One region of the Flintibacter sp. P01028 genome, then DNA from elsewhere that is predicted to be linked to it. Evidence: a T-box and tRNA genes for the amino acid it is inferred to sense, from the RefSeq annotation. Region 1 holds a T-box; the other holds one or more tRNA genes.

Region 1 (18,086 bases):
GAGGCCCACATTCAGGTGGACACCGGGATGGGCTTTGGAGGCTTTCTGGTGGGGGAGCCGGAGAAGATCCTGCTGGCCTATCGCTCTCTCCCCAATGTGGCTCTATCTGGCATCTATACTCAGCTCCACGCCGCCCAGCCCAACGACCCGGAGGCCAAGCAGCAGCTGGAGCAGTTCCACCAGGTGCTGGACACGATCCATTCCGCCGGCTTTGAGACCGGAGTGGTCCATGCCGCCGGCTCCTTCTCTCTGCTCCACGACGACAGCGCCCGGCTGGACGGCGTGCGGGCCGGCTCCGCTATTTTGGGGCGGTGCCGACGGACCCGGGACGACGGATTGCGAACCGTTGGCTATGGGGAAGCCCCTCTGGCCGAGGTCCGCTGGCTGCCCAGGGGCCACACCATCGGGGCGGACAAGCCCCTTGTGCTGAAAAAGCCTACCCGAGTGGCCGTCCTACCCGTGGGCTATCAGAACGGCTTTGGCGTGGAGCGCCCCCGGCAGTCCGGCCTGACCGCCCTGCTGGCCCAGTGGCGCCGGAGCCGGAGACGCACCGTCCGCGTCGGAGAGCAGCGCGCCCGGGTGCTGGGCCCCGTGGGTGCCAGCGAGACTATTCTGGATGTAACCAACATGAAATGCGCCTATGGGGATTTAGCGGTCTTTGAGATGGACCCTCTGTTTGCCAGGGGCTTTGTCATTGAGTACCGCTGACCTGCCTTTTGGCACGCCCCCTCTTTACCCTTTACTCTTGAGAAAAAGGAGTCCTATCAAGTGTCCGATCCTTTACAATTTCAGCCCCTCCTCTTTGGCGGGGACATCAACGTGTACTCCGTGGCCAGGGCCTTTCATGAGGCCTATGGGGTAAGGAGCGTGGCCTATGGCAAATATCCCTCCTTCCCCTGCCACGGCTCCGCCATCCTCGACTACCGGGTGTGCCCCGACAACGAGAGCGAGGCGGCCTTCCGCCGGAACACAGAGGCGGTAGCCAGGGAGTTTCCGGACAAAAAAGTCCTCCTGCTGGGCTGCGGGGACAGCTATGTCCAGCTGGCCGCCCACTGTAAGGACAGCCTGCCGGCCAACGTCATCGCCCCCTACATTGACGGAGACCTGCTGGACACCCTCATCAACAAGGAAAAGTTTTACGCCCTGTGCGACCAGCATGGCATCGATCACCCGGCCACCTTTATCTACGACAAGTCCATGGGCCACGACTTTCAGCTCCCCTGGGGTCCGCCCTACATTGCCAAGCCCGCTGACAGCGTGGCCTACTGGGCCTGTGGGGACCACTCCTTGGCCAAGGTCTACATCTGTCAGAGCTGGGAGGAGCTGCTGGCCGCTCTGGACCATGTATACGCCGCCGGCTACCAGGACCACATGGTCCTTCAGGAGTTCATCCCCGGAGATGACAGCTATATGCGGGTGCTGACCAGCTACTCCGACCGGAACGGCCGGGTGACCACCATGTGCCTGGGCCATGTGCTGCTGGAGGAACACTCCCCCCACGGCATCGGAAACCACGCCGTCATCCTGACTGAGTGCGACGAGGCCCTAGAGCTGAAAATCAAAACTCTCCTGGAGGCCCTTCACTTCACCGGCTTCTCCAACTTTGACATCAAGTACGACAGCCGGGACGGGAAGTACAAGGCCTTTGAGATCAACTGCCGCCAGGGGCGGAGCAACTACTACGTCACCGGGGCGGGCCACAACATCGCCAAGATGGTCGTCCAGGACCGTGTGGAGGGGAAGGACCTGCCCTTTGAGATGACCCGCAACCGCTCCCTGTGGCGCATGGTTCCCCGGAAGGTGGCCTTCAAATTCACCCCAAAGCAGTACCACCAGGAGATGCGGGCCCTCATTAAAGCCGGGGCGGACAGCCACTCCCTGGTTTACGACAAGGATGGCTCTCTCAAGCGGCGGCTCCGGGTGATGAAAAACCACCTGGGGAATATCAAGCGGTTCGACCAGTATAACAAGATACCCGCGGAGGATTGACCGGCACAGGACCTGCGGTTCCTCTTTTTTGCTGTTCTTCTTCCCACCATGGTGATTTTATGGAATATCGTTTAGGCGTTCTGGGGGGAATGGGCCCCCAGGCAACCAATACCTTTTATCAATTTGTCATTGACCGGACGGAGGCCTCCTGTGACCAGGAGCACGTCAACGCCCTGATCCTCTCGGACAGCCAGATGCCCGACCGCACCGAGGCTATTTTAGGCAGCGAGGGGGAACGGGAGGCTGTTTTTCAACGGCTGTTGGCCGACGCGCGCCTGCTGGAGGGAGCGGGCTGTACCGTCATCGCCGTCCCCTGCAACACCTCGCACTTCTTTTTGGACAGGGTGCAGGAGCAGGTAGGGGTGCCCATCCTCCACATGATACGGGAAACCGCCCGTCTGCTGGCCTCCCAGGGGTTGAAGCGCCCTGGCATTCTCGCTACGGATGGTACAATTCAGTCCGGATTATACAAAAAGGAATTTGAGGCTGTGGGGATTCAGGCGACAGTACCCACGCCGCCGGCCCAGAAGCTGGTCATGTCCCTGATCTACGACGATGTGAAGTCCGGTCGGGACGGGGACCCCCAGAAGTTCGCCGCCATCCACCGGGACCTGGAGGAACAGGGCTGCGACTGCGGCGTGCTGGCCTGCACCGAGCTGTCCGTCTTTGCCGACAGGCACCACCTGCCTCCCTTCTACACAGACGCCATGGCCGTCCTGGCCGAGCGGTCGGTCCAGGCCTGCCGCAAGCCCCTGCGGCACATCTTCATCAAATAGCGTGAAGCGTAGAGATTTTGTGTCCGGCCCTGCCGGACGCCTTAAAATCGGTTTGCCTGGGACAAACACAATATCTTCCCTCTCAACCCTGAAATCGAGGTGTTCATCATGGCGCACATTCTGAAGGACTACATCGCCCTGCTGGATCGCTCCGGCCTCTTAGCCGCCCCCATTCCCAAGGAAATAGACCAGACCGCCCCGGTGGCTCTGGTGTCTTACGACTCCCGAGAGGTGGTCCCCGGCACCCTGTTTCTTTGCAAGGGAGCCCACTTTAAGCCGGAATTTCTGGAGATGGCCCAGGAGAGAGGGGCGCTGGCCTATGTGAGCCAGGTCCCCTATCCCCAGTCTGGCCTGCCCTGCCTTCAGGTCCATGATATGCGCTCGGCCATCGCTCCTCTGGCCGACCTGTTCTACGGCCACCCCTCCGGAAAGCTGAAGGTCATCGGCCTGACGGGCACCAAGGGGAAGTCCTCTACCGCCTACTATTTGAAATATATCCTGGATGAGTATATGGCCGAGCGGGAGAAGCCGGAGAGCGGCATCATCTCCTCCATTGACACCTATGACGGGGTGGAGCGGTTCGAGTCCCACCTCACCACACCCGAACCGCTGGAGCTCCAACGCCACTTTGCCCACGGGGTGGAAGCGGGGATGGAGTATCTCACCATGGAGGTATCCAGCCAGGCCCTGAAATACCACCGGACTCTGTGTACCGAGTTCGCCGCCGCCTGCTTTCTCAACATCGGCCTTGACCACATCTCACCCATTGAGCACCCGGACTTTGAGGACTACTTCTCCTCCAAGCTGAAAATTTTTTCCCAAGGGGCTGTCAACTGCGTCAACCTGGACTGCGACTACGCCGACCGGGTGCTAGAGGCGGCCCGGGCGGCGGGCAGGCCCTTGTTCACCTTTTCTCAGAAGGATCAGGAGGCGGATGTCTACGCCTCCCAGGTCCGCAAGCGGGGGAACGACATTCTGTTCCGGGTCCGCACCCGGCGCTATCTGCGGGAATTTCGGCTGACTATGCCCGGCCTGTTCAACGTGGAGAACGCGCTGGCCGCCATCGCCGTGTGCGAGGCGCTGAACATCCCGGAGCGGTGTGTCTATGTGGGGCTGATGAAGGCCCGGGTCCCCGGCCGGATGGAGATTTACTCTAATGCTGATGAAACGGTCACCGCCATCGTAGACTATGCCCACAACCGAATGAGCTTCGAAACGCTGTTCCGCTCTGTCCAGGCGGAATATCCCGGCCGGCGGATCGTCACCGTCTTTGGCTGTCCGGGGAAAAAGGCCCTGGACCGGCGGAAGGACCTGGGGGAGATTTCGGGCAAATACTCCGATCTGGTGGTCCTCACCGAGGAGGACAGCGGAGAGGAGGACACCCTGGACATCTGCCGGGAGATCGCCTCCTATGTGGCCGGACAGAACTGCGAGTGGTCCATTGAGCCCAACCGGGGGGAGGCTATCCGTCAGGCTGTCCTGGGCTGTCATGTCCCCTCCGTCCTGCTCATCACTGGAAAGGGGGCGGAGACCCGCCAGAAGCGGGGGAATGAGTATGTGGACACCCCCTCTGACGTGGATTATGTCCAGGCTTTCCTGCGGGAGTACGATGTCCAGCATGGTCTGGACGGCATGGAAAAGGTACGCAATCTGCTGTCCATCCTGCCCATTCTGAATCGGCATGAGGGGAAGACCGTAGTGGTCAAGTACGGTGGCTCCGCCATTGGGGCGGAGGCCGCCCTGGACACCACCCTCCAAGATGTGGCCGCCCTTCGGATGGTGGGTATGCGGGTGGTGCTGGTCCACGGGGGCGGAAAGCACATTACTGCCCTGCTGGACAAGCTGCAGGTGCCCACCCGCTTTGAGAACGGCTACCGGGTCACTGACGAGGCCGCCCTGGAGGCGGCGGAGATGGCCCTGTCCGCCCAGGTGAACAAGGCCATCGTCCGGGACCTGGCCCGGTTAGAGGTCTCCGGTGTGGGCATTTCGGGCAAGGACGGCGGGCTCATCACCGCCGTGGTCAAGGACCCGGCTCTGGGGCGGGTGGGAAGCATCACCCGTGTAGACCCCAGAGTGCTGACCACCCTGCTGGATGGGGATTTTGTGCCCGTGGTCTCTCCCATCGCCCTGGGAGAAGACGGCGACGGCCTGAACTGCAACGCTGACGACGCCGCCCGGGCGGTGGCCGAGGCTCTGGGGGCGGAGAGCCTGGTTTTTCTCACCGACGTGGGGGGCATCCTGATCGACAGCCACAACAGCAAGACCGCCGTGGACCACATGGACGTCAAGCGGGCGGAGGAGCTCATCGACACGGGCCTCATCGCCGGGGGCATGGTGCCCAAGGTGCGGGGCTGCATCCACGCCATTCGGGCCGGAGTGGGCCAGGTGTCCATTTTGGACGGCCGGGTGGAGCACTCCCTGCTACTCCATATGCTGGGCCAGCGGGCCTCTGGAACGACGATCACAGGATAAACAAAAAGGATGGCCTACTCGGCCATCCTTTTTTCATATTTTTTCAACAAGTCCTCCACAGCCTCGTCAATCAGGCGGGATTTGGGGACCCTTGTCTTTTTAGACAGCTTGTCAAAGGGCTCTACCAGCTCATTGGCAAGGGATGTGATGAGTTTTTTTCGATTGACCAATACTGCTTCTCCCATAATCGCATCACCTATGTACTATATAGTTACTATCTACTGTCATTAGGGTAACAGTAATTTTTTTCACCGTCAAGTAGTGTCCATATATTGACTTCATGGTAACTATATGGTATCGTTTGCTTGAGGTGATACTATGGAACAATCATACAAAACTGTATCCGTCCGAATGTCCCAGGAGCTCTACACCGCCCTGAAGGATCTGGCGGACCGGGACTGCCGCTCTGTCCCCAGCTACATCCGAAAGCTCCTGCGGGAACACATCCGCCGGCTTCCACCAGAGGAGTGAGGCGGGGCGCGGGGGAGAGGACTGCCCCATATTGCCGGCGGGGCCGCCCATGACAGCCATGGGCGGCCCCGCGCTCTTTAATTGAACTTATAAATCTTCCGGGCCAGCCGGTAGAGCCCCACCGACAGCCGCCGCCCCTGGTAGCCGGGGAAGGCGGTAAAGGCGGAGACCGCCCGGTACTTCATCTTGTGGTACACCGCGCTGTCCACCGTCCGCAGGTACTCCCACAACTGGGTCCGCTTACCCAGTGCTTCGGGGGAATTGTCGATAATCAGGAAAATGGAGGAAATAGCCATCATCATGGCCAGGTAGTTGAACATATAGCGGCCCAGCTTCTTGTGCTGGGCGCTGACCTGGCGCAGATCGTGAGAGCCGATCATGTGATAGGTGACCCGCAGCTGCTGGTCCACCCGTGTGACCATCACCTTCTCGTTGACCGACTGGTCCGCCCGACCGATAAAGTAGCGGTACAGGTCCACATCCATGTAGTACATATTCTTCACCGCCGGCAGGGGCTGATAGACAAAGATATTGTCCACATAGAAGGTGTGTTTGGGCAGCTCCAGCCCGCAGTCCCGCAGCAGCTGGGTGCGGTAGATGACGCTGTGCATCAGCAGATACTGGGAGGGACGGAACCGCCCGATCTGCTCCCAGCCAAAGACCCGGCCCACGGGAAATACGTTCCGGTAGTTCACTACCTTTTGGGTGTTGTCCTCCACATGCTCATAGACATAGTTGGCGATCATCATATCGATGGGCTTTTCGTCCCGCTGGAACTGCCGCAGCTTGTCCAGCACCTTTTTCAGCGCGTCCACGTCCACCCAGTCGTCCGAGTCCACTACTTTATAGTAGACGCCCTGGGCGTTTCGGATGCCCTGGTTGACTCCCTCTCCATGACCGCCGTTCTCCTGGTGGATGGCCCGGACAATACCGGGATACCGCTCCTGGTAACGGTCACAGATGGCCGGGGTCTCATCCTTGGTGGAGCCGTCGTCCACCAGGATGATCTCAATATCGTCCCCTCCCTGGAGCAGTGTGTCCACACAGTGCTCCATATAGGCCGCCGAGTTATAGCAGGGGACCGCGAAAGTAATGAGCTTTTCCATGTCTTTCTCTCCCATTGTACGTGGATTTCCTCAGCAGGAACCAAGTTCCCGCCGCGCTTTTAGCCTCTCAGTCGCCCCGCCGGGCTCCGAATTGGCTAGAGTTTTTCTGCCAGCTCCAGTGCTTTCCCGGCAATCGCGTCCATGTTATAGTATTTGTATTCGGCCAGACGGCCCAGCAGATGGAGGTTGGAGAACCGGTCCGCCTCCGCCCTGTATTTCGCGTATAGGGCGTTGTTCTCCGGGTTGATGATAGCATAATAGGGGATCTCGCCCCTCTCCCCGGTATACGCCTTGGAATATTCCTTTACAATCGTAGTCACGCCGGGCGCCGCCTGGCCGGTCAGGTGTTTGAACTCAGTGATGCGGGTAAAGTCCTCGTCCACTGTGTAATTGACTGTGCCGTACCCCTGGAAGTCGTCCTGCTCCAGCGTTTCGAAGGCAAAATCCAGCGTGCGGTAGGGGAGGGGGCCGAACCGGAAGCCAAACAGCTCGTCCGCCTGGCCGGTGTAGATAACCTGGCCGTCAAAGGGGGCGCCGTCTACCTTCAGTGTGTTACCGGACAGGTCCAACCGACCCAGGGCGTCCGTCCCCAGCTCCACGGTGATGCTGGGATGGTCCAGCATCCTTTCAAACATGGGGGTATAGCCCTCCAAAGGCATCCCCTGGTATGTATCCTGAAAATAGCGGTCGTCCCTGGACAGGAACACGGGCACCCGGGCGGTGGTATTTGGGTCAATGTCCTCCGGCCTCTGGCCCCACTGCTTCATGGTGTAGTGGACAAAGACGTGCTCGTACACATAATCCGCCAGGGCGGCGATTGACGGGTCCTGATTTTGCCGCAGTTCCAGAATGGTGACCTTTTTCTCCGCTCCATAGGCGGCGGTCAGCTTATCCCCCAGCCGTCTCCCCTCCTCCGGACCGAAGGCCGTTTCCAGGGAGGTCAGGTTGAAGGGCACCGGATAGGTTATCCGTCCGCCCCGGCCGTCCGGGATATTGGCCACCACCCGGTGCTGGTAGTCCCGCCACCGGGTGAACCGGGAAAGCCAGTCAAAGACCTGTTTGTCATTGGTGTGGAAGATATGGGGGCCGTATTGGTGGATCAGCACCCCCGCCTGGTCCGGACGGTCATAGGCATTGCCGCCAATGTGGTCCCTCCGCTCCAGCACCAGGACCCGTTTCCCCTGATCCGCCAAAGCGCGGGCGGCCACGGCGCCGGCATAGCCCGCTCCCACGGCCAGAACGTCAAATTTCTCCTCCAAGCTCGATCCCACCTCATTTTCCGGCCTGCTGGCCGTTATAGATGTTCCTTTGTATCATATCACACTTTCCCGGAAAAGGAAATTAAAATTCCTTGAAGATTGGATAAAATAAGCGTAATATGCTGTTCCATCCCCCTTGACATTCCCCGAAAAAGCAGATAAGATATCAACTGCATATAGAAACACGCGATGAAAAGGACGAGTATCCACCCCTGAATGGTACAGAGAGCCGCCGGTCCGGTGCGAGGCGGACAGGAGGGGGAGGGGAAAATCACCTTGGAGCAGAGGGCCGAACCGGGAAGCGCTGTGGGATCAGGCTTCCCTGACAGTAAGCGCCTCCGGACGCCCCCGTTACCAGGCAGGCTTGAGTGGCCGTGGTCTTTTCCCACGGCAAGAAGAGTGGTACCGCAGAGGATGTTTCGCCTTTGTCTCTTTCGGGGGACAGAGGCGTTTTCTTTTTTGAAAGGAGCGGCTTCTATGAACTGCCCCCAATGTGGACGCCCTATGGAGGAGGGGACGATGCACACCTAAAAATACCCCTTCTGGACTCAACAGGAATTACGGTTTTTCCGCGGTCCGACGGACGTGGTGGAGCTGGGGCCCCACGGTGACGATACCACCAGTATGTTTACCCGGGACCCGTTTCCCCAATTTCCCCATACGATGCTCTGCCGGCACTGCGGCTTAGTCACATTCCTATGTAATCTGATAGAAAAGTCTAAAAAAGACCTGAAATAGGAGGAAGCAAACCAATGGACTACAACAAGACCATCAACCTGCCCAAGACCGATTTCCCCATGCGGGCCGGACTGCCCGCCCGGGAGCCCGGTATGCTGGAGGGCTGGGAGAAGCTGGACCTGTATCACGAGCTGCTGAAGAAGAACGAGGGCAAGCCCCTGTTCTCCCTGCACGACGGCCCTCCCTTCTCCAACGGCAATCTGCATATGGGCCACGCTCTGAACAAGTCCATCAAGGACTTCATGGTCCGGGCCGCGGCCATGCGGGGCCGCTACACCCCCTATATCCCCGGCTGGGACAACCACGGTATGCCCATCGAGTCCGCTATCATCAAGGAGCAGAAACTCAACCGCAAGCAGATGAGCGTCCCCGAATTCCGCACCGCCTGTCACGACTACGCCCAGAAGTATGTGAATATCCAGCGGGAGGGCTTTAAGCGGCTGGGCGTGGTGGGGGACTGGGAGAACCCCTACCTCACAATGGACCCCGGCTTCGAGGCAGAGGAGGTCAAGGTTTTTGGCGAGATGTACAAGAAAGGCTACATCTATAAGGGCCTGAAGCCTGTGTACTGGTGCCCCAAGGATGAGACCGCCCTGGCCGAAGCGGAGATCGAGTATCAGGACGACCCCTGTACCACCGTATATGTCAAATTCCAGGTCAGGGACGATCTGGGCAAGCTCAGTCAGTACGGCGATCTGTCCAAAATGTACTTTGTGATCTGGACCACCACCATCTGGACCCTGCCCGGCAACCTGGCCATCGCTGTTCACCCCCGGGAGAGCTATGTGCTGGTAAAGGCGGACAACGGCGAAATGTATATTATGGCCGAGGCCCTGTGCGCCAAGGTGATGAAGATCGGCGGCTTTGAGAATTATGAGATCGTCAAGCAGTTCAAGGGCGCTGACTTTGAGTATATGCTGGCCCAGCATCCCTTCCTGGACAAGACCAGCCAGCTCTGCACCGCCGAGTATGTCACTATGGACTCAGGCACCGGCTGTGTTCACACCGCCCCCGGCTTTGGCGCAGACGACTACGAGACCTGCAAACGCTACAAAATCGAGATGGTGGTGCCCGTGGACGACCGGGGCCGCCACACCGATTACGCTGGAAAATACGCCGGCATGAAGACCGAGGAGTCCAATCCCGTCATTCTGGCCGATATGAAGGAGAGCGGCGCCCTCTTCGCCAGCGAGGACATCGTCCACTCCTACCCCCACTGCTGGCGCTGCAAGAATCCCATCATTTTCCGGGCTACCCCCCAGTGGTTCTGCTCTGTAGACGCCTTCAAGGAGCAGGCCGTGGCCGCCTGCGACGACGTGCGGTGGATCCCTGGCTGGGGCATTGACCGGATGAAGTCCATGATCCGGGAGCGGGCCGACTGGTGCATCAGCCGCCAGCGCCGCTGGGGTCTGCCCATCCCCGTGTTCTACTGTCAGGACTGCGGCAAGCCCATCTGCAACGACGACACCATCTCCCCCGTGTCCAAGCTCTTTGGTGAGAAGGGCTCTAACGCCTGGTACGAGATGGAGGCCGCTGACATTCTGCCTGCCGGCTTCTCCTGTCCCCACTGTGGGAGCAAAGCAGGCTTTACCAAGGAGGAGGACACTCTGGACGGGTGGTTCGACTCCGGCTCCACCCACTACGCCTCCATGAAGAAGGACCAGGGCTTCTGGCCCGCCACCGTCTATATGGAGGGCCTGGACCAGTACCGGGGATGGTTCCAGTCCAGCCTGCTCACCGCCGTGGGCGCTCTGGGCCAGGGCGCTCCCTTTAAGGAGTGCGTCACCCACGGCTGGACCGTGGATGGCGAGGGTAAGGCCATGCACAAATCTTTGGGCAACGGCGTGGACCCCGCCGACATCTTTAAGAAGTACGGCGCCGACCTGATTCGCCTGTGGGCCGGCTCCGCCGACTACCATGTGGACGTGCGCTGCTCGGACAATATCTTCAAGCAGCTCAGTCAGAATTATCTGAAGTTCCGCAACACCGCCCGCTACTGCCTGGGCAACCTGGATGGGTTTGACCCCAACTGCCTGGTCCAGCCTGGGGAGATGCTGGAGCTGGACCGCTGGGCCGTTACCAAGCTGAACCAGCTCATTGAAAAGTGCTTCGCCGCCTATGATGAGTACGAGTTCCATGTGGTGTCCCACGCCATCAATGACTTCTGCGTGGTGGAGCTGTCCTCCTTCTATCTGGACATCATCAAGGACCGGCTGTACTGCGAGGGCAAGGACAGCCTGGAGCGCCGCTCCGCCCAGACCGCCCTGTTCCTTATCCTGGACACCATGACCAAGCTGTTTGCCCCCATCCTGGCCTTCACCTGCGACGAGATCTGGCTGGCCATGCCCCACCGGGCGGAGGACGACGGCCGGAACGTGCTTCTCAACGAGATGAACAAGCCCTTTGCCGACTATGCCCTCACCCAGGAGCAGATGGCCCAGTGGGATAAGATCATTGCCGTCCGGGACGCGGTCAACGTCGCTCTGGAGGCAGCCCGGAACGGGAAGAAGATCGGTAAGAGCCTAGAGGCCGACGTGGCCCTCACCGTCCCGTCCGAGGACGCCTTCCTGGCCGAGATGGACAGCGCCCTCCTGGCCGACCTGTTCATCGTTTCCCAGGTGGAGATCACGGTGGGCGGCGAGCTGGCTGTCTCTGTGTCCGAGGCCGCCGGTCAGAAGTGTGAGCGCTGCTGGAAGCACCATCCCCTGGTGGGTGCCGATATGGCTCATCCCACACTCTGCCCCAGATGCGCAGGCGTCATCGCAAAGTCTACCTCTTTTGAGGCGCTTTAACAGCCACCCCCTCTCGATTCGTTCTTCTGCGCCGCACCTTCAAATAATGATCGCTTCACGCAGGAAGCGCAATGGAACTGGAAAGAAAAAAGTTGCCTGGACGGATGTCCAGGCAACTTTTTTCTTTTGTCCATGAGTCTATTCCGCCCAAGTCGTACTCTCCCCTCAGGAGACCCCAATCATCCACCGCTACGCCATAACACCGGCCGTATCATCGGACTGCCCTAGTCCTTCCCTTCACTCCACAGGCGCCTCCTTATTTTATTTTAATGCCTCCGGACAAACTCTTTGCCCTCCTTAATCCCTCTGACACTATACTTGTGCCAAACAGAGGGAGGTACCTCATATGGATCACGGCATCTTGACCCTGCTGCCCATCGTAACAGTGGTGGCTATCGCATTAAAAACCCGACGAACTCTGGAGCCCCTAATCGCGGGTACCCTGGTTGCCTATCTGATCATTGATGGACCCAAATTTATCTTCGGCTGGATGGACGCCTTTTTCCGGGTGGCCACCAGCTATGACCACCAGTGGGTATTTATGGTTTGTCTACTGTTTGGCAGCCTCATTGCCCTCCTGGGGGCCTCCCACGGCACCATGGGCTTTTCCAAAATACTGGACAAGCTGTGCCGTGGGCCAAAAAGCACACTGATTATCACTTGGATTATGGGCATCCTGATTTTTGTAGACGACTATCTCAACATCATGACTCTATCCATCTGCATGAAAAAGGAAACGGACAAACACCGTATCCCCAGGGAGGCCCTCTCCTATGTTATCGACTCCACCGGCGCCCCGGTCTGCGCTCTGCTTCCCTTCTCCACTTGGGCGGTATTCTTTTCCGGTCTTTTCTTTGCTGAGGCCGGCGTCCCAGAGCTGGGCTACGGGAGCGGCATCTCTACCTTTTACCGGGTCATTCCCTTTGTGTTTTATGCTATCGCCGCTGTGGTCATCGTGCCCCTGTTCGCCCTGTCCGTCATCCCACCTATGGGCAAGATGCGGGCGGCCTACCAGCGGGCGGCGAAGACCGGAGCGGTCTACTCCCCAGAGAGCGAACTGATGAACTTGGAGGGCGAGGATGATGCCCCTGATATACAGGGCAATGTATGGAACTTCGTCATTCCCATCGGCGTACTCATCGTCCTGGCTATCGTGGGGGGTGAGCTGTTTCTGGCCGTCATAGCTGCCATCGCTATCTGCCTGCTCCTGTATGTCCCCCAGCGGATCATGTCCCTGTCCAAGGCTTGCGACTTGGCCATGCACGGCTTCTGCAATATGATCCCCACCGTGGCCATCATTTACTTTGCCTTTGTCATGCAGGAGGCCATGAACGAAATCGGCATTGCTCCCTACATTATTAATTTGGTTCAGCCCTTTATGAGCGCAGAATTTTTTCCTTGTATTACCTTCCTGGTGGTAGCCGCCCTCAACTTTTCCACTGGCAGTGTGTGGGGCATCCCCGCTATCGTGGTCCCCGTTATCCTGCCCTTAGCCGTTTCTCTGGACGCCAATCTGCTGGTTGTTATGGGAGCCGTGGTATCTGGAGCAGTATTAGGCAGCCACGCCTGCTTTTACTCCGACGCCACCGTTCTTACCTCCAGTTGCTGTAAAATGGAAAATATGGACCACGCCCTTTCCCAGTTTCCCTATGCCATGCTGGCCGCCGCCATCGCTGCGGCAGGCTATCTGCTGTGCGGATTCTTACTGTGACAGGAGGTCTTACCCTATGAAACTACTCACTGGTGACATTACCAAAATAGAGACAGATGCCATCGTCAATGCCGCCTCCCCCGATCTGCGTCGGTCTCCCGGCATCTGCGATGCCATTTTTGCCGCCGCTGATACCAGGGCCCTTACTGCCGCCTGCAAAAAACTGCGCCGCTGTCCTGTGGGTACGGCAGTAGTCACCCCGTCCTTCGGTCTTCCCTGTAAGTATATCATCCATGTGGCCCTGGGTGAGTGGATGGGGGACCTGCGAACTGGAAAGCGGCTGATGGAGGCTTGCTACCGCCACGCCATGCAGCAAGCCCTGATGTGCCGGTGCAGAACTCTGGCCTTCCCCCTGGTCTTTTCCGGAGCCTTTCATCTACCCAGAATGGAGGCCCTCACAGTAGCAGAAAAAGCGATCCTGAAATTTGAAGCCAAACATCCAGAGTTAGATGTGTCCCTGGTCCTCTACACCCCCCAGATACTGGCCCAAGCTCAGGCTGTGCTGCGCCAGCTTTGTCCAGAGAACTAAAGACAGCGGAAGGGCCAATAAATTGGTCCTTCCGCTGTTTTTAGGCTATTTTTCGCTTTCTCTGTTCTTCAGATACTCCTCCATCACCCGAAGGATCAGAGCGGTGACGCTGCGCCGTTCCCGCTTGGCCTGGGCCGTTAACTCCTCCTTGAGCTTTTTGGACAGCCGTAGGCTGATCTGAGCGTCTGACTTGGCCACAGGATCACCTCCTTTTTTCTATCATACCGAAATGGAGGCTCCGTCGGTCGCATGACTTTGTATTATTTCGCATTATTTTTACGCTTCAACTCTTCGCCTCTGGCGGGCAGCAGGACCACTACATCTTGCGGATCTGGGAAAAGATAAAAAATTTCCTTGGAATACGGGACTTTTTTCTTTACATAGGGGGAAAATTGTGATATATTAACCCAGCATGAGAATGCGTCGGTATGCCCACTGGCTTGGTTCCGGGATATGGCCTGCGCAGGTGCGCGGGGTTCTGCCCGCCCGCTACCCAGCCCTTAGGGTAAAACAACAAGCGGCTTTACCGTTAGACGGGAAAGTAGTATGCCGCAATTAAGAAAGGTGGAAATTTCATGATTCGCAAGGACGAAAAGACGGCCGTTATTGAGGCCAACCGCACCCATCCCACTGACACCGGCTCCCCCGAGGTCCAGATCGCCATTCTAACCGCCCGCATCAACGAGTTGACCGAGCACCTGAAGGTCCACAAGCAGGATAACCACTCCCGCCGCGGTCTGCTGAAAATGGTCGGTAAGCGCCGCAAGATGCTGGACTACCTGATGGCCAAGGACATCGAGCGGTACCGCGCTATTATCGCCAAGCTGGGCATTAGAAAATAAGTTTATGCCGCATAGGGCAGCGCGTTCCGCGTGCTGCCCTATGTTCGCATATAAAACCAAACGAAAACTCCGAATTTCCCGCACTTTTTTAGCAGTTGAATATGAGCCGAAGCGCCGAATTTCCCAGCAGGGGTGCTTAGACCGGGGCGAAGGCGAGAACCCAGGAAAGGAACTTTCTGGCTCGATCCTATCCGTTTCGGCCTGTATTCAAGTGCTAAAGAGTTGTTGGACGTTCGGAAAAATTTGAAACAAAGGAGAATCCGAGATGTCAACTATCATCAAGCACAAACAGTTCCCCAAGTACAGGACCTGGACCATGGACTTGTGCGGCCGGCCTCTGACCATTGAAGTGGGTAAGACCACCGAGCTGGCCTCCGCCGCCGCCTGGGTCAAGTACGGTGACACCACGGTCCATGTGGCGGTCACGGTGTCCCCCCGTCCCCGGGACGGCATCGACTTCTTCCCCCTGTCCGTGGAGTTTGAGGAAAAGTTATACGCCGTGGGCCGCATTCCCGGCAGCTTTATGCGCCGGGAGGGCCGCCCCTCTCTGCCCGCCGTGCTGGCCAGCCGCCTGATCGACCGGCCTATGCGTCCCCTGTTCCCCTATGACTTCCGCAACGACGTGTGCATTCAGTGCACTGTCATGAGTGTGGACTACGACTGCTCCCCCGAGGTGGCCGCCATGATCGGCGCCTCCGCCTGCGTCAGCTATTCTGAGATCCCCTTCGCCGGCCCCATCGGCTGTCTGGAGGTGGGCTACTGTGACGGCCAGATTGTCCTGAACCCCAATCAGGAGCAGCGCAAGACCAGCCGCATGGACGTCACTGTGGCCGCCACACGGGAAAAGGTGGTCATGATCGAGGCCGGCGCCGACGAGATCCCCGACGAGATCATGTACGCCGGCATCGTGAAGGCCCACGAGGAGATCCGCAAGCAGATCGACTTTATTGACCAGATCGTCTCCGAGATCGGCAAGCCCAAGATGGAGTATGACCACGCCCAGTTCAACCAGGAGCTGTTCGACAAAATCGTGGACGAGTTCATGGACGAGGCCAAGGAGGCCATGGACACCGACGACAAGAATGTCCGGGAGACCCGCTGGAACGCCATGATCGACAAGTGGCACGAGAAGTATCTGGAGGAGTATCCGGATATGGACCAGTACCTGGAAGAGTTCACCTATAAGTTCCAGAAGAAGATCGTCAAGGCCTGGCTGCTGGAGGGCCACCGTGTGGACGGCCGCGCCAAAAACGAGATCCGTCCCCTGGCCGCCGAGGTGGGCGTCCTGCCCCGGGTCCACGGCTCCGGCCTGTTTACCCGGGGCCAGACCCAGGTGCTGTCCGTGTGTACCCTGAACACTCTGGCCGCCAGCCAGAAGCTGGACACCATCTGGGAAGAGGAAGAGAAGCGGTATATGCACCACTACAACTTCCCCCCCTACTCCGTGGGCGAGGCCCGTGCCCCCCGCTCCACCAACCGCCGGGAGTACGGCCACGGCGCCTTGGCCGAGCGGGCCCTGGTGCCTGTGCTCCCCTCTGTGGAGGAGTTCCCCTACGCCATCCGTGTAGTGTCCGAGGTGCTGTCCTCCAACGGCTCCACCTCCCAGGGCTCCATCTGCGGCTCCACTCTGGCTCTGATGGACGCCGGCGTACCCATCAAGGCCCCTGTGGCCGGCATCTCCTGCGGTCTGATCCAGGACGACAACGGCGGCTTTACTACCTTCATCGACATCCAGGGCGTAGAGGACTTCCACGGCGAGATGGACTTTAAGGTGGCCGGTACAAAGGCCGGCATCACCGCCATCCAGATGGACCTGAAGAACGACGGTCTGACCCATGAGATCATTAAGGAGGCACTGGACATCACCCGTGACGCCCGGTTCGCCATCCTGGACGAAATCATGCTGCCCTGCATCTCCGCCCCCCGGGCCGAGGTGAGCAAGTACGCCCCCAAGATGATCACCGTCAAGATCGATCCCGACAAGATCCGTGAGGTCATCGGCAAGGGCGGCTCCGTCATCCAGAAGATCACCGCCGAGTCTGGCGCCCAGATCGACATTGAGGATGACGGCACCATCCACATCGCCTCCCCCAACGCCGAGGCCTGCGACGCCGCCAAGAAGATGATCGAGACCATCGTCTTTGTCCCCCAGGTGGGTGAGTTGTACTACGGCAAGGTGGTCCGCATCCTCCAGTTCGGCGCCTTTGTGGAGCTGGCTCCTGGCAAGGACGGCATGGTCCACATCTCCAAGCTGGCCGAGCACCGGGTGGACAAGGTGGAAGACGTGGTCAACATCGGCGATATGATCTGGGTCAAGGTCACTGAAATTGACGACAAGGGCCGGGTCAACCTGTCCTATAAGGACGCCCTGCGTGAGATCCGCGCCAGAAAAGAATCCGGCGAGCCCATCAAATAAATCTGTTCTTACCATTTAAACGAGGTGGACAGCAAAGCTGTCCACCTCGTTGCTTTTCCCTCAAAGCACAGAGGGAGTTTTCTTTTACTTTTCCAAAATATGTGCTATAATATCAACAATTCCCACACGGAGTGTCATTTGGGGACCAAAATCACGGCCGTTCTCTCCCACCCGGCCTTTTCTCCCCATAGTAAGAGGTGCCTCCCAATGAAAACGCTGCTTACCATCATGCGACTGCCCGACGGCTCCCAGGAGCACTGCGGCCGGGCTCACACCATCTGGCTGGCCCTGGCCCTGACGGGAATGGGGTGCTGCGTCGGCGGCCTTTCCCTGTTTTTTTCCGCTACCGCCTATGTCAGTCTGAACTCCTGGCATCTGCTGGGCGCCTATCTTTCCAGCCCCTTGCTCATGTTCTTGAATCTTCTGCCTCCTGTCCTGCTGATCTGGCTGTTCTACTTCCTGTTCCGCCGGAGCTGGGCCGCCTTTATCTGTACTTTTCTGCCCGTTTTGGCCATCGCTCTGGCCAACTACTTCAAGATCCGGCTCCGGTCGGACCCCCTGCTGGCCACTGACTTGCTGTTGGCGGCAGAGGCCGGGGGTATCGTGGGCAACTACACACTGGACCTGACCTGGCTGGTGTGGTTTGCCCTGTTCTGCTTTGTGGCCGGACTGCTCTTTACCATCTTCCTTATGCCCCATGGCATTCAGGGCTGGCGGGAGCGGACCTTCGGCGCCTTGTCCTGTCTGGCCTTGATTGGCGTCGCCTTTGTGTCCCTCTACCTCAACCCCACTGTCTATGACCAGACTCCCACCCAGGCCATCCGTTACGCCTGGTCCGATGTGGAGGTCTATCTGTCCAAGGGTGGACTGTACCCCTTTCTCCACTCCTTCCGGGATATGCTTCCAACCCCACCGGAAAACTACGACAAAGAGGAGGCCGACAGCCTGCTTCAGCAGTACGAGGACCAGAGCATCCCGGAGGGTC
Region 2 (4,227 bases), on a different contig from region 1:
GGTAGGAGGGAGTGAGGGAGGGGAAGATATAGTGTAGGTAAGGAGGGGATAAAAAAAGGGGAAAAAAGTGGGAAAAAAGTGTTGACAAGGGAGGAAGTGTTTGCTAATATAAGCAAGCGCTCTGCGGCAGGGGCAAGCCCTACGGGGGAGCGGAGGGAGCCACACGAGGCGGTCCAGGGGACAGACGAAAAAAGTTTGAAACTGGCGAAAAAAAGTGCTTGACAAAGGCAATGAAGTGTGGTAACCTAATCAAGCTGTCCGCGAGGGCAGCGGCAAGCCACTAAGGGAGCGGCGAATGAGAGGACAAAAGAGTTTGAAAAAGCTCGAAAAAAGTTCTTGACAAAGCGAACTGAATGTGGTAAGATAAAAACCCGCCGCACGAAGCGGCGTGTACCTTGTAAATTAAACAACGTGACAAACGAAAAGCACCAGATATGGATTTGGTTGTTCGAAGACAAGCGAAGCTTGAAACGGATGACCGTAAATTTCTTTGAAGCTTGGAAAAGTTTCAATAATATGATTTGAGGGACTTCGGTTCTTTAAATACCATTTTATTGAGAGTTTGATCCTGGCTCAGGATGAACGCTGGCGGCGTGCTTAACACATGCAAGTCGAACGGAGTGCTCATGACAGAGGATTCGTCCAATGGAGTGAGTTACTTAGTGGCGGACGGGTGAGTAACGCGTGAGTAACCTGCCTTGGAGTGGGGAATAACAGGTGGAAACATCTGCTAATACCGCATGATGCAGTTGGGTCGCATGGCTCTGACTGCCAAAGATTTATCGCTCTGAGATGGACTCGCGTCTGATTAGCTGGTTGGCGGGGTAACGGCCCACCAAGGCGACGATCAGTAGCCGGACTGAGAGGTTGGCCGGCCACATTGGGACTGAGACACGGCCCAGACTCCTACGGGAGGCAGCAGTGGGGAATATTGGGCAATGGGCGCAAGCCTGACCCAGCAACGCCGCGTGAAGGAAGAAGGCTTTCGGGTTGTAAACTTCTTTTCTCAGGGACGAAGCAAGTGACGGTACCTGAGGAATAAGCCACGGCTAACTACGTGCCAGCAGCCGCGGTAATACGTAGGTGGCGAGCGTTATCCGGATTTACTGGGTGTAAAGGGCGTGTAGGCGGGACTGCAAGTCAGATGTGAAAACCATGGGCTCAACCTGTGGCCTGCATTTGAAACTGTAGTTCTTGAGTACTGGAGAGGCAGACGGAATTCCTAGTGTAGCGGTGAAATGCGTAGATATTAGGAGGAACACCAGTGGCGAAGGCGGTCTGCTGGACAGCAACTGACGCTGAGGCGCGAAAGCGTGGGGAGCAAACAGGATTAGATACCCTGGTAGTCCACGCTGTAAACGATGGATACTAGGTGTGGGGGGTCTGACCCCCTCCGTGCCGCAGTTAACACAATAAGTATCCCACCTGGGGAGTACGATCGCAAGGTTGAAACTCAAAGGAATTGACGGGGGCCCGCACAAGCGGTGGAGTATGTGGTTTAATTCGAAGCAACGCGAAGAACCTTACCAGGGCTTGACATCCCGGTGACCGGTGTAGAGATACACCTTCTTCTTCGGAAGCGCCGGTGACAGGTGGTGCATGGTTGTCGTCAGCTCGTGTCGTGAGATGTTGGGTTAAGTCCCGCAACGAGCGCAACCCTTATTGTTAGTTGCTACGCAAGAGCACTCTAGCGAGACTGCCGTTGACAAAACGGAGGAAGGTGGGGACGACGTCAAATCATCATGCCCCTTATGTCCTGGGCCACACACGTACTACAATGGTGGTCAACAGAGGGAAGCAAGACCGCGAGGTGGAGCAAACCCCTAAAAGCCATCCCAGTTCGGATTGCAGGCTGCAACTCGCCTGTATGAAGTTGGAATCGCTAGTAATCGCGGATCAGCATGCCGCGGTGAATACGTTCCCGGGCCTTGTACACACCGCCCGTCACACCATGAGAGTCGGGAACACCCGAAGTCCGTAGCCTAACCGCAAGGGGGGCGCGGCCGAAGGTGGGTTCGATAATTGGGGTGAAGTCGTAACAAGGTAGCCGTATCGGAAGGTGCGGCTGGATCACCTCCTTTCTAAGGAGAGTTCAAAAGCCGACAGGTTTTTGTAACGTCCTAAGGTCAGACGTCTGTGCAAAGTAGGGGTCACGTTGTTTAATTTAGAGGGCGCACGCCGTAAGGGGAGCGGTGGGGGCTCACGGGCCCATAGCTCAGCTGGCTAGAGCGCACGACTGATAATCGTGAGGTCGGTGGTTCGAGTCCACTTGGGCCCACCACCAAAAGCTGAGGGCACCCGGATAAGGGGGTTTAGCTCAGTTGGTAGAGCACCTGCTTTGCAAGCAGGGGGTCACCGGTTCGAGTCCGATAACCTCCACCACAAGATCAAATCGAAGTGTTTACCCAAGAGGGTGAGCATTTCGATCTGACCTTGAAAAGGGTCGGAGAACTGCACCTTGAAAACTGAACAGTGAAGCAAGCAAGAAATTGCGAGCAAGCAACAGAGAGGTAACAAAGTAAAATTTGTGGACTTTTTAAGGAATTAAAAGGGTAACAAATACTACAATGAAACTGAATCTGAGGCCTGCATAATTCTTAATAGAACCAAGAGAACAGCTTGAAAAGGTTGTTCTACGAAGGTCAAGCTAATAAGAGCGCAAGGGGAATGCCTTGGCATCAAGAGCCGAAGAAGGACGTGACAAGCTGCGATAAGCCTGGGGGAGCTGCACATAAGCTTCGATCCCAGGATTTCCGAATGGGGAAACCCGGCAGAGCAATACTCTGTCAGCCTGCGTTGAATCAAATAGGCGTAGGCGGGGAACCGCCTGAACTGAAACATCTAAGTAGGGCGAGGAAGAGAAATCAACAGAGATTCCGCAAGTAGTGGCGAGCGAACGCGGAAGAGGGCAAACCGAAGGATTTATCCTTCGGGGTTGTGGACTGACACAACGGATTGATAGGCTAGCTGAACGGTATGGGAAGGCCGACCACAGCGGGTGATAGTCCCGTAAGCGAAAGCTGAGTCGATTTAGTCAGGATCCAGAGTACCGCAGGACACGTGAAACCCTGTGGGAAACTGGGGGGACCACCCTCCAACCCTAAATACTACTTGATGACCGATAGAGGAGCAGTACCGTGAGGGAAAGGTGAAAAGGACCCCGGGAGGGGAGTGAAAGAGAACCTGAAACCTTGTGCTTACAAGCACTCAAAGCACGTTAAAGTGTGATGAGGTACTTTTTGTAGAACGGTCCGGCGAGTTATTGTACGTGGCAAGCTTAAGGTGTTCAGCACCGGAGGCGAAGCGAGAGCGAGTCTGAATAGGGCGTATAAAGTCGCGTGCAATAGACCCGAAACCAGGTGACCTATCCATGAGCAGGTTGAAGTGGGGGTAAAACCCCATGGAGGACCGAACCGACCCCCGTTGCAATGGTGGCGGATGACTTGTGGATAGCGGAGAAATTCTAATCGAACTTGGAGATAGCTGGTTCTCCCCGAAATAGCTTTAGGGCTAGCGTTAGTTTAGATTACCGGAGGTAAAGCACTGAATGGGCTAGGGGCTGATAAAGTTACTGAACCCTATCAAACTCTGAATGCCGGATAATTGATGACTAGCAGTCAGACTACGTGAGATAAGTCTCGTGGTCAAAAGGGAAACAGCCCAGACCCACAGCTAAGGTCCCAAATATACGCTAAGTGGAAAACGATGTGGAGTTGCGAAAACAACCAGGATGTTGGCTTAGAAGCAGCCACTCATTAAAAGAGTGCGTAATAGCTCACTGGTCGAGTGACTCTGCGCGGAAAATGTAACGGGGCTAAGCGTATAACCGAAGCTTGGGATTGCATCTAATGCAGTGGTAGGGGAGCGTCGAATAAGGGGTGAAGTCGTAGCGGAAGCAGCGGTGGACTTTATTCGAGTGAGAATGCCGGAATGAGTAGCGAGAATTATGTGGGAATCATAATGGCCGAAAATCTAAGGTTTCTTGGGGAAGGTTCGTCCGCCCAAGGTAAGCCGGGAGCTAAGGCGAGGCCGAAAGGCGTAGTCGATGCACATACGGTTGAAATTCCGTAGCCACCGAAACTTAAACCAGAAGGACACTTGGAGCTATCCGAACCCGGGCGTTGGTTGACCCGGGCGAAAGGGACCGAAATCAAGTAGGGAAGTCGGAGAATAACGAGGCGAGAAAAGTTCTGGTGTATGCTAAGGTGCCCGTACCGCAAACCGACA

What was found. A T-box is a leader RNA that pairs with one kind of tRNA and senses whether it is charged. The one in region 1 lies ahead of ileS (isoleucine--tRNA ligase), so its partner is inferred to be a tRNA-Ile.
Region 2: it has a tRNA-Ile gene. The T-box ahead of ileS (isoleucine--tRNA ligase) is inferred to sense a tRNA for this amino acid. The anticodon was not compared.

What each region holds. Positions count from the first base shown of each region.
Region 1 covers NZ_JBHEVC010000007.1:86,831-104,916, forward strand. The annotation lists gene ACEVJK_RS12155 (alanine racemase) at 1-708, shown strand, start outside; gene ACEVJK_RS12160 (ATP-grasp domain-containing protein) at 769-1,989, shown strand; gene ACEVJK_RS12165 (aspartate/glutamate racemase family protein) at 2,049-2,765, shown strand; gene argB (acetylglutamate kinase) at 2,874-5,237, shown strand; gene ACEVJK_RS12175 (ribbon-helix-helix domain-containing protein) at 5,252-5,422, opposite strand; gene ACEVJK_RS12180 (hypothetical protein) at 5,556-5,708, shown strand; gene ACEVJK_RS12185 (glycosyltransferase family 2 protein) at 5,786-6,814, opposite strand; gene glf (UDP-galactopyranose mutase) at 6,910-8,073, opposite strand; T-box leader at 8,254-8,503, shown strand; gene ileS (isoleucine--tRNA ligase) at 8,826-11,603, shown strand; gene ACEVJK_RS12200 (Na+/H+ antiporter NhaC family protein) at 11,950-13,314, shown strand; gene ACEVJK_RS12205 (macro domain-containing protein) at 13,331-13,843, shown strand; gene ACEVJK_RS12210 (ribbon-helix-helix protein, CopG family) at 13,889-14,041, opposite strand; gene rpsO (30S ribosomal protein S15) at 14,419-14,685, shown strand; gene ACEVJK_RS12220 (polyribonucleotide nucleotidyltransferase) at 14,951-17,101, shown strand; gene ACEVJK_RS12225 (LTA synthase family protein) at 17,309-18,086, shown strand, end outside.
Region 2 covers NZ_JBHEVC010000020.1:30-4,256, reverse strand. The annotation lists rRNA gene ACEVJK_RS14340 (16S ribosomal RNA) at 551-2,081, shown strand; tRNA gene ACEVJK_RS14335 (tRNA-Ile) at 2,205-2,281, shown strand; tRNA gene ACEVJK_RS14330 (tRNA-Ala) at 2,307-2,382, shown strand; partial or broken rRNA gene ACEVJK_RS14325 (23S ribosomal RNA) at 2,641-4,227, shown strand, end outside.